2 regions of the Aquitalea sp. USM4 genome follow, and region 2 is predicted to be linked to the other one. Evidence: predicted binding sites of a transcription regulator. Region 2 holds the regulator's gene; the other holds the start of a gene.

Region 1 (5,859 bases), 430 kb from region 2:
GTCTGCTGCAGGCTGTAGGACAGCCCCGCCAGCAAGGCCACCACCAGCCAGGCCAGTGCGGTGGCATAGGTCATGCCGGGAAACAGGGCCTGCACCAGCTGCGGCTGCACACCCCACAGCAGTGCGAGCAACAAACACCACCAGCTGGCGCGTGGTACACGTTCAAACAAAGTTGCCGACGGTAGCAGGAATACGGCGGAAGCCAGCATCAACCACACCACATTCATCTCACCAAACCATTGCGGCAGCGGGACAAAATGAATGCGGGATGCAAAGGGCAGGATGGCAATCAGGCAAAACGCCAGCAAAGCCATGCGGCGGGAGAGCGTCGGAAAGGACATGATGAAATAGGGGAGCTGAAAGCAAAACAAGGAGGATACCGCATGTCTGACAGGAAGACACCGCCAGCCTGGGCCGACGGTGCCTGTGGACGATCAGAACAGCGCTTTGCGGGTGACAGGGGCGGCGACGGTCATGACCGCAGCAGTTCTTCCTTCCGGAGTTTGCACACCATGCTGTACGTAGGCCTTTGCCGCAATATCTGCAATCTTTCTCAGATTGTTCAGATCGGATTCTTTCATCATGGACAGCCGGTAACTGAAATTGGGTGAGAAGTCAGGATAATTGGCAATTGCCAGCTTGAGTGCATGCTCCGCTTTGTCAGCCTGATGATCCAGCCCATACAACATGGAAAGTCGCAGCAAGACTTCAGGATAAGGGCGAAACTGCGCCAAGCGATCAAAGTGCTGCAGCTTCAGCTTGAGATCTGCCTTGGAGGCAACCAGATAGTTGACCAGGACAAAATCCGCATCCGTAGCCCACAGCGGATCTTTTTCCATTTCAAACAGACTTTGCAGGCGTTGCGAATTTTCCTGTGCATTACCGGCCGGCATGTTGTATATCACCAGTGTCCGGAAATTGACCGCCCCATTCACCACATACCCGATGGCCAAGACACAAGCCACCAGTCCTGTAACTCTCAGGATGGAGGAGCGCACGGGCACATTGACACGCTCCAGCGGGGCCAACAGCAAGACAATGGCAAACATGGCAAGGAAGGGCAGATACCACAGCGGGTATTCGAACATGCTGTGGGTCATGGCAACCAAACCAATGCATAACAGCAACATGTTTTCGGCAGTTTGCTGCCCGCCACGCACATAGGACAACAGGCAAAGCAACGTGGGGATGAAAATGATCAATACACCAAGCAATCCCGTTTCGGCCAGCAACTGAAAAAACAGGTTATGGCAATGGATGAATAACCAGCTTTCTGGCGACTTGGGAAAACCACCAGTCAATTCAAGCTCTGCAGAATAAGCAGCGAACCGTCCCCAGCCAACACCTGTCCACGGATGCTGGATAAAAATCTCGATGGCCTTGGTCCATTCAATCCAGCGGCGGATACCAAAACCGGCAGCAAAGAAGCGTTCCGTGCCGCTGACGCTGTGCGTGGTGAGTCCAACCAAGGACAGCAGTCCGGCAATCTGCTTGCTGGCCAGTTGCAGAAAAATCATCATTATCACTGCAATTAACGCCGCTTTCGCCATCCTTACCGCCATGCCATTCTGACGGCGCACAAGCCAGAACACAGAGAGCGCTCCCAGAACAAAAGCATAGGCCCACACCAGCCGCGCACCAGAACAAGCTGACAGCCAAGCCATAAAGAGCACTGACAGCACAAAAAATGGCATGCGCAGTTTGCCCGCTGCATGCAGATAACTGGCAGAGACAATCCCCCAGCACAGGAACTGGGCATACTGGTTGCGCTGGCCAATATTTCCCATGATGTTTGAATCTGCGGCGTTTGGGTCATACACCACAAAACCTTGCAACAAAGGAGCAAGGCTAAATAACTGCGCCATTCCCAACGCAACCTGAAACAGGGCAAAAACCAGAATCAATGACGCAAGAATTCGAATGAAACGCTCTCGGTCCAAAGACTGCGCATGCCCGGAAAACAACACGGACCAAACCGACAGGAACAGGATAAAGACGATGCTGGCAATCGCACTATCCAGATGTCGTGAAGACAGCAAAAGATAAACAGCAAACGCCCAGATTGGCAGACAGAACCAGCTGATCGACAGATTCGTCTTACCACATGCGGGCAATATCAGTGGCAAGGAGCAAGCCAGCAGGGCGAGTGCGGCGGTATCCGACACCCAGTCGGTCAGCGGAGCAACACGGAACCAGCTCAGGAAGGGCAGCGTTACCGCCAGTGCAAGCAAGACCGCCAGGCAGTCATTCTTTTTGATCATGACAAAAAAAGGTGCTCTTTGCAGAGCACCTTCCTGTTTAACCTGCACTAAACAATTAGCGGCAGTTGGACGGCAGCCAGTTGCTCGGAACACCATTGGTAGCAGGAGCAGCACATTTCCAGGTCACCGCACCGGAACCGGCAGTCGGGGTCAGCTGCAACTGATTAGTAGTCGCATCCACAACCGGCTTGTAAGTGATGGTGATCACACCACTGGTACTCAGCTGTACATCAGACACCGAAGTACCGGAAATGGTGGTTGCCAGACCTGCGGAAGCATTGTTGTCCGGGAATGCATTGTTGGATGCGTAGTATTCGGAAACTGAAGTCTTGGCAGCGGAAGCCAGCGACAGACCTTCCGTCACACGTGCACGCTTGGTGTAATCCTGATAGGCCGGGATGGCGATGGCGGCGAGAATACCGATAATGGCCACCACGATCATCAGTTCGATCAGGGTAAAACCTTGCTGGATCTTGCTGTTCATGTTCATTCCTTTGCTTGATGGTTAACGACAACTGGAAGGTAAATACTGGGTTGATGACGTATTCGACTGGCACGACCAAGTGATGGATCCACTCGAAATGACAGGCGTCAACGTTACCGTAAGCCCACTTAACACTGTACTTGCATTAAAACTGACAACAATCTGGCTTACCGAAGAAGCTGACACGATATTGATGCTGTCGATGTACTTCGTGGCAAAAGCCGTTGCCGAGGCAATCCCTGCTGAAGCGTTACTGCCAGGCCAACTGTTATTCGTGGTGTAGCTATCCCACATCGCAGACTTGATTGCATCGGCGGAGGTCAGACCCTCGGAAATCTTGGCCCTGATGGTGTAGTTCTGATACGCCGGTATCGCAATCGCAGCCAGAATGCCGATGATGGCTACCACAATCATCAGTTCAATCAAGGTAAAACCGTTATTGCGTCGCATGCCCCTCTCCGTGGTATGCACGGGCTACATAATGCAGAAAGCGTGCCAGGTGGCTGCACACTGTGTTTTCAGGGAGGTACGCCATCACTCACCCTGCATAGTCTGTCAGCATGTGACGTTTTTTGTCAGTTCCGGCTGCCGGGACTGGCTGTGTTAGCATCCTGCCATTCCCGCATACAGGAGCCCTCATGAGCAACCAGGACTGGCTGAACCGCAGCCGCGACAGCGTCTGGCACCCTTGCACCCAGATGAAACGCCACGAAACCCTGCCCATCATCCCCATCGCCAAAGCCGAAGGGGTATGGCTGGAGGATTTCGACGGCAATCGTTACCTGGATGCCGTGAGTTCCTGGTGGGTGAACCTGTTCGGTCATGGCCATCCGCGTATCAAGCAGGCCATCAGGCAGCAACTGGATGAGGTGGAACATGTGATCCTGGCCGGTTTCACCCACAGGCCGGTGATCGAACTGTCCGAGCGCCTGTCGGCGCTGACCGGGCTTGGCCATGTGTTCTATGCCTCGGATGGTGCCAGCGCCACCGAAATTGCCCTGAAGATGAGCTTTCATTACTGGAAGAACATCGGCCAGCCGGAGAAGTGCCGTTTCATCAGCCTGGATAACAGCTACCACGGTGAAACCGCCGGTGCGCTGGCCGTCACCGATGTTCCACTGTTCTCCGCCACCTATGCGCCGCTGCTCAAGCCTGGCGTGCGGGTGCCATCGCCGGATGCAAGACTGGCACGACAAGGGCAGAGCGCTGAAGATGTCGCGATGACGGCGATTCGCTCGCTGGAAAATGTGCTGACAAAGAAGGCTGGCGAAATGGCGGCCATCATTGTGGAACCGCTGGTACAGGGTGCGGCCGGCATGGCCATGTACCACCCGGTCTACCTGACAGAACTGCGCCGCCTGTGCGATCAGTACCAGGTACACCTGATTGCCGATGAAATTGCCGTTGGCTTTGGCCGCACCGGCACGCTGTTTGCCTGCGAGCAGGCCGGTATCAAACCGGACTTTCTCTGCCTGTCCAAAGGCATTACCGGTGGCTTCCTGCCCCTGTCCTGTGTACTGAGCACCGACACCATCTATCAGGCGTTTTATCACGATGATGTCACCCGCGGCTTTTTGCACTCCCACAGCTACACCGGCAATGCCCTGGCTTGCAGCGCCGCCCTGGCGGTGCTGGACATTTTTGCCGACGAAGACATCATTGCGCGCAACCGCGAACTGGCCGCCACCTTTACCGACATTCTGGCACCGCTGGCTGAACGGGCGGATGTGCGTCACTTCCGCCATACCGGCATGATCTGGGCGTTTGATGTAGAAAGCCCGCGCGCCGACTTTGCACAAGCATTTTTCTCAGCCATGCTGAAACTGGGCTGTCTGGTCAGACCGATCGGCAAGACGGTGTACTTCATGCCGCCTTATGTCATGCAGCCCGCGGAAATGATGCAGCTGTTCCAGGCCACCAGCACCGTACTGGATGCCCTGCATCAAGAAAACACGATTTTGACCGGGCCGGTCACCGCGTTGCCGTGAGGATTACCTTGCCTAGGCGGGCTTGATTCAAATAGCATGAGCGATACAAGGAATGGCAGATCAACCATCCATATGGTTTGTCATTCCGCCAGAACTCATTCCCTTACCCGCCTAGCCACAGGATGCACGATGCAGCTTGCCTTGCCCGCTCTGGATATGGACCCGAGATTGGTAGACACCAACCCTGACAGCGTTGCCAGCTGGGTAGAACGCTTGCCCTACACCGACCTGCATGAATGCGGCCGCCAGATGCTGGATGCCTTGCGCAATCTCAGCCGTACCCCGATGGAAGTGGCCAACCGCCACAAGCTGCTGCTGCAATACCTGAAAGGGCTGGACCGCTACTACCCGGCGCTGGAAAGTGAAATCATCCAGACCGATCTGACCTCGGCACCGCGCACCCGCCAGCTGGCCATGCTGGGTGCAGCCCTGTTCGAAGCCATTTTCATTGCCTTCAAACGCACGCTGAGCGAGCGGCTGGCCAAACGTGGCCTGCTGGAACGCGAGCAACAACGCATCGAACTGCTGTTGTACACCATGATGTCGGCACGCCAGTTGCTGAGCATCTGCTGCCAGAGCTACAGCCCGCCACCGGCACACTTCTGGTACGACTGCCACCAGCTGTTCAGCTTTGCCCTGGCGCGTGGCTGGCAGGACAAGCATCTGGAAAACGACGATTCACCAGCCACCATTTACCGCCAGATCCTGCTGTTGGGGCTGACCTCCACCAACCGGCTGTCCATGCCGGAATTACTGGTGGCCAAGCAGTTGATCATGGATCTGGCCCATCAAACCGGTCTGGTTCCGGTTGAGGCAATCCAGGGCCAGGCCCATGGCTATCTGGTGGATGCCAGCCGTGACGAACCGCCGCGCTTTCTGCGTATCCAGGCGGAAACCCTGGAAGCGGGATGTTATCTGCTGGACCTGGTACCGGCCATTACCGTGCTGAATCACAGCATCGAGCAATTGACCAAGGTACAGAACACCAGCAGCAACCCCAGCCAGACTTACGATGAGCTGCACCTGCTGCAATCGCTGGCTGCCGAATGGCAGCAACCGCGCCGCCGCCGACACCAGCGCCTGCCGATCCAGGAAGTAATCGAACTGATTTCCACCGTGCCGGCCA
Region 2 (5,859 bases):
CACCAATCAGGGTGTCGATCAGCCGCAGGCCATAGGGCAGGCCGGAGGCTCCGGTAAGGGCAACGGTAACGGTTTGGGGTGTTTGCATCTTGTTTCCAGTGGCGGTCCTGCCTGCCGGCGCAGCGGGATGCTGCGAGCCGGGCAGGTGACCGGTCAGGATTCACGAAACAACTGGCGATGTCGCAACAGGACCTGTTCGGCCGGAAAGGCCTTGGCCAGTTGTTCGGCAATAAAGACAGAGCGATGCTGACCACCAGTACAGCCGATGGCCACGGTGAGATAGCTGCGGTTTTCCCGGCTGAATTCCGGCAACCATTTCAGAATCATGCAGCGGATATCTTCGGCCATCTGGGCGACCAGCGGTTGCCCTGCAAAGAAGTCGATGATGGGTTGGTCGCGACCGGTAAACGGGCGCAAGGCCAAGTCGTAATAGGGATTGGGCAGGCAGCGGACGTCAAACACGAAGTCGGCGTTCAGCGGTACGCCATGCTTGAAGCCGAAGGATTCGAAAATGATGGTGAGCCGGCTGCTGTCTGCTTCCACCAGTTGCTTGATGGCCGTTTTCAAGGCATTGGCTGACAACTCGCTGGTGTCGATGCGGATACCCATTTCCTGCACGCTGGCCAGCAGTTCCTGCTCCAGCTGGATACATTCCTCCACCGTGGAGCCGCTACCCGACAGTGGGTGCCGGCGGCGGGTTTCGGAAAAGCGCTTGACCAGGGTTTCCGGCTTGGCCTCGAGAAACAGCAAGCGTACATCCACACCTTGCTGACGCAGCTTGTCCACCTCGGCAGGCAGTGCGCCCAGAGAAGGGCTGGAGCGGGTGTCCACGCTGATGGCAATCTGCTGGTAGCCATAATCGGCATAAAGCGACATGGCTTCATGCAGCATGGTGGCAGGCAGGTTGTCCACACAGTAAAAGCCGGAGTCCTCCAGTGCGCGCAGAGCGATGGATTTACCGGAACCGGACAGGCCGCTAATCAATATCAGGCGCATTTTCCTGATCTCTGAGGAAGTTGGTATGGCGTTCGATGAACTCACGGGTACTGTCGATACCACGCAGTTGCAGGATGTAGTTGCGCACAGCCGCTTCAACCAGCACCGCAAGGTTGCGACCCGCCGCCACCGGCAGCACTACCTTGCGCACCGTCACGCCAATGATGTCCTGGGTTTCCGACTGGATATTCAGCCGGTCCAGGGCTTGCATCGCCTGATCGTTGGCCTTGACCAGGTGAATAATCAGTTTTAGCACCTTTTTCGGACGCACGGCGGTTTCGCCAAAAATGGTACGGATATTCAGGATGCCCAGGCCGCGCACTTCCAGAAAGTCGCGCAGCAGCGGCGGGCAACGGCCTTCCAGGGTTTCCGGGCCGATGCGGTACAGTTCCACCGCATCATCGGCCACCATGCCGTGACCACGGGAAATCAGTTCCAGCGCCAGTTCGCTCTTGCCCATGGCCGAATCGCCCATGATCAGCACGCCGATTTCCAGCACATCCAGAAACACGCCATGCAACACGGTGGAAACCGCCAGTGCGCGCGCCAGATAGATGCGCAGCACATCCATCAGGTAGGGGCTTTCCAGCGGCGTGCTCATCAGCGGCACATTGTGGGTGTGGCAGTAGTCGCGCAGCAGTTTGGGCACTGGCTGGCCATTGGCCACCATCACCACCGACATGGTTTTGTGGAACAGTTGGTCCAGCGCGGTCTTGGCGGCGGATTGTTCCAGCCGGTTGAGGTAGTCCACCTCGGCCAGACCGAGCACTTGCACCCGGTTGGGGTGAATGAAATTCAGGTGGCCGACCAGGGCCAGGGTGGGGCGTTGTTCATCGTTGCCGATGGGGCTGTCCGCGCCGCCGGTTCCTGCTACCCAGGTCAGGTTGAGCTTTTGCTGGTTGTCCTGATACAACCGGCGCACGGTAATGCTAGGCATGGTTGGTATTCCATCCGGTGAGCAGCTGGTACAGATCGGCACGCGAGCTTGCGCTGAGCAGTTGTTCACGCAGCTGTTTGCTGGAGAACAGCTGTGCCAGTTCCGAGAGTACCTGCAAGTGCAGGTCGGTTGCCTGTTCCGGCACCAGCAGGACAAACAGGCTTTGTACCGGCTTGCCATCCGGCGCATCGAAAGGAATCGGGTTCTTCAGGCGAATGAACACGCCCGCCGCTTCCTTGAGCCCTCTGGCACGGCCATGCGGAATGGCCACCCCTTGGCCAAGGCCGGTGGAGCCCAGTTTTTCCCGGGCAAACAAGCAGTCGAAAATTTCACTGCGGGCGATGCCGTGGGTGTTTTCGATAAGGAGGCCCACCTGCTCGAAGACGCGCTTCTTGCTGGCGACATCCAGGTCCGGGAGGATGTGATCCTGTGTCAGGATTTTGCCAATCAGGCTCATAGGAATGGTTGCACGCGGCTACAGAAACTGGCCAATTCTACGTTGCCTTCATCAAAATGAAAAAGGCTCCGAGCAAATAAAAACGGGAACCCGCCGGGTTCCCGCATCGAATACTTAATGTTTACAAGCTGGCTTCCTGTTGAACCTGTGGGCTTGTTGCACGGTGTTCGCTTTGTTTTTCCTTGTGCTTGAGTACCTGGCGATCGAGCTTGTCCATCAGCGCGTCGATGGCAGCGTACATGTCGGAGTCGGTGGCCTCTACATGGATATCCTTGCCGGAGAGATGAACATTCACTTCCGCCTTGTGCACCAGCTTGTCTACCGACAGGGTGACAGCAACGTCAATCACGTGATCGACATGACGGGTGATGCGTTCCAGCTTGGTTTCCACGAATTCGCGGATGGCCGGGGTTACTTCGAGGTGGAGACCGGTTACTTTGAGGTTCATACCCTAACTCCTTCTTGTGTTGACTGCCCGGTCGGGTCGGCCGGGCGAGCGGATATACTTCAAGGCGTGAATCACAATGCCTTGCGCAGATTGACCGGCGGTATCTGCATAGCTTCACGATACTTCGCAACGGTGCGTCTTGCAACCTGAATCCCTTGCTTTCCCAGTTCGTCGGCAATGGCGCTGTCCGAAAGTGGCTTGGCCGGGTTTTCACCGTCTATCATGCGGCGGATATGCGCCTTGATGGCCGTTGCCGAGCATTCGCCGCCGCTGTCGGTTTCCAGTGCACTGCCAAAGAAATACTTCAGCTCGAACAGACCACGAGGGCAAAGCAGGTATTTCTGCGTGGTGACGCGTGATACGGTCGATTCATGCAGGCCAAGTTCGTCTGCGATGTCCCGCAGGATAAGCGGCCGCATGGCGACTTCACCGTGTTCAAAGAACGCTTGCTGTCTTTCGACTATAGCTTCTGACACTTTCAGAATGGTGTCAAATCGTTGCTGGATGTTCTTGACCAGCCATTTGGCTTCTTGCAGCCGGCCAGTCAGTTCGCCTGCGCCAGCGCGGTTTTCCGACAGCATCTGGGCATACAGCTGGTTGACGCGCAAGCGCGGTACCGCACCGTTATTGAGTTCAGCCACCCAGTGACCACGCCGTTTGCGCACGGTGACATCCGGGATGACATAGTGCACGTCTTCGCCGCCGAAACCGGACGCCGGGTGAGGGGTCAGCCGGGCGATCAGTTGCTGTGCCTCGCGGATGGCTTCGTCATCCACGCCCAGAATGCGCTTCAGGCGGGTGTAGTCGCGGTTGCCCAGCAGCGTCAGGTGCTCGGCCACAATCTGGCGTGCCAGTGCATGGCCGGGCTCGTTGGCGGGCAAACGGGCCAGTTGCAGGCCAAGCGACTCGGCCAGGTTGCGCGCGGCAATGCCGGGAGGGTCGAATTGCTGTAACAGGCGCAGCCCGACCATCAGTTCATCGGTTTCCAGTTCCAGTTCCAGCGGCAGATTACTGGCCAGTTCTTCCAGATCGGTAGTCAGGAAACCGTTGTCGTCCAGTTCTTCGATCAACAGCTGGACAATGGCCTGATCGCGGGTGGGCAGGGTCAGTTCACCCAGCTGCGCCAGCAGGTGTTCGCGCAGGCTGACCGGGCAGGGTACGTTGAGCATGGGGTCGAATTCATCGTCCCCGTCGTTGCGGCGGCTGCCACTGCCCCAGTCGGTGAGTTCGCCATTGCTGGCGTCCTGGCTGTTGTCACCATCGCTGCTGTCCGACGCCGTGCTGGTGGATTCTTCCTGGGCAGCCGGCGTTTCTGCCGGGCTGCTGTCATGCGAGGGCGGCTCATCGCCGCGTTCCAGCATGGGGTTGTCCAGCAAGAAGCGTTCGACTTCTGCCTGCAGGTCGAGCGTGGACAGCTGCAACAGTTTGATGGACTGTTGCAGTTGCGGCGTGAGGGTGAGTTGCTGGGAGACCCGCAGCTGTAGTGACTGTTTCATGGCTTACAGGTGGAAGTGCTCGCCCAGGTAAACCTGGCGCACTTTCTCGTTGTTGACCAGTTCTTCCGGCTCGCCGGAAGCCAGTACCGAACCATCACTGATGATGTAGGCGCGATCGCAGATGCGCAGGGTTTCACGCACATTGTGGTCGGTAATCAATACGCCAATGCCACGCTGTTGCAGGAAGGTGATGATTTTCTGGATGTCGATGACGGCAATCGGGTCTACCCCGGCAAACGGTTCGTCCAGCAGGATGAAGCGTGGGCGGGTGGCCAGCACGCGGGCGATTTCCACCCGGCGGCGCTCGCCACCGGACAGTGCCAGCGCATTGCTTTCGCGCAGGTGGGCGATATTGAGGTCGTCGAGCAGGAGGCTGAGTTCCTGCTCCAGTTTGTCGCCCTTGTAACCGGCAATTTCCAGCACCGCCGTGATGTTTTCTTCCACCGTCATCTTGCGGAAAATGGAAGCTTCCTGTGGCAAATAGCCCAGTCCAAGGCGGGCGCGCTGATGAATGGGCAGGTGGGTGATACTGTTGCCATCCAGCGTGATTTCGCCTTCATCGGCACCGATCAGTCCGACGATCATGTAAAAGCTGGTGGTCTTGCCGGCACCGTTGGGGCCAAGCAGGCCGACCACTTCCCCGCTCTGGATCTGCAGGGCGACGTCCTTCACTACCGTACGTTTTTTGAAGCGCTTTTTCAGGCGCTCCACTTTCAGGATGCTGGGGCCGCTCATGGAGTGCTTCCGTCCGTTTTCTTGGCAGGGCTGTTGTCTCTGGGCTTGGGCTGGATGATGGCGGTCACGCGGCCGCCGTTGCTGCTGGCACCGCTGCTGACTTCATACATTTCGGTTTCGGTGTTGTAGGTAATGACATTGCCGATGACCAGATCACTGCCGCGCTTGACGCGGGCATTGCCGGTGAGCACGGCAACGTGGGTGACGGTGTTGTAGTCCAGCTGGTTGGCCTGGCCTTCGATCCATTCGTTCTTGCCGTCCATTTTCTGGCGGAAGTTGACCTGGCGTCCGGTGGCCTGCATGGTCTGGTTACCCTGTTTGTCCTGGGTGACCGTGGCGCGGTCGGCATTGAGCTTGAGTGTGCCCTGGATGATGACGACATTGCCTTGCCATACCGTGACGCCCTTGAGCTGGTCGAGGTTGCCCCGGTCGGCACTGATTTCGATGGGCTTGTCCCGGTCGGCCTTTTCGGCATGGGCGGTCTGGATGGCGCACAGGCCGAGGGCCAGCCAGGCCAGCCGGATGAAGCGGCGGCAGTTATTTTTCATAAGTGGCCTTTGCGTTGGACAGCAGCTGTAACTGACCAGCCTGCTGCTCGTAAATGAAGCCCACGGCACTGCCGCTGGACTTGCCATAGTAGAAGTGCGTGAGGGTGTCGGCGCGGGCAATGTGCTTGACGGTGTCAATGCGCATATTGCTGCTGACTACGCGGGTTTCCTGTTGCGTGGCGGTGGCTGGCTGGATCAGCGTGACTTTCTTGTCGAACAGTACCTGTTTGGTCTTGCTGTTG

What was found. Region 2 encodes sigma-54, which starts transcription at its own class of promoters, with help from an activator protein. Its sites were predicted from a motif close to CTGGCACGCTTCATGCTT; they were not measured.
Region 1: the regulator sigma-54 is predicted to act here: its motif matches at 3,227-3,244, upstream of DKK66_RS20580 (pilin).

The regions. Positions count from the first base shown of each region.
Region 1 is NZ_CP029539.1:1,197,812-1,203,670, forward strand. It holds gene DKK66_RS05730 (PglL family O-oligosaccharyltransferase) at 1-341, opposite strand, end outside; gene DKK66_RS05735 (PglL family O-oligosaccharyltransferase) at 435-2,261, opposite strand; gene DKK66_RS05740 (pilin) at 2,317-2,745, opposite strand; gene DKK66_RS20580 (pilin) at 2,767-3,195, opposite strand; gene DKK66_RS05750 (adenosylmethionine--8-amino-7-oxononanoate transaminase) at 3,384-4,733, shown strand; gene DKK66_RS05755 (hypothetical protein) at 4,863-5,859, shown strand, end outside.
Region 2 is NZ_CP029539.1:764,056-769,914, reverse strand. It holds gene DKK66_RS03570 (flavin prenyltransferase UbiX) at 1-88, opposite strand, end outside; gene rapZ (RNase adapter RapZ) at 154-996, opposite strand; gene hprK (HPr(Ser) kinase/phosphatase) at 977-1,933, opposite strand; gene ptsN (PTS IIA-like nitrogen regulatory protein PtsN) at 1,926-2,390, opposite strand; gene hpf (ribosome hibernation-promoting factor, HPF/YfiA family) at 2,512-2,838, opposite strand; gene DKK66_RS03545 (RNA polymerase factor sigma-54) at 2,910-4,334, opposite strand; gene lptB (LPS export ABC transporter ATP-binding protein) at 4,338-5,069, opposite strand; gene lptA (lipopolysaccharide transport periplasmic protein LptA) at 5,066-5,617, opposite strand; gene lptC (LPS export ABC transporter periplasmic protein LptC) at 5,607-5,859, opposite strand, start outside.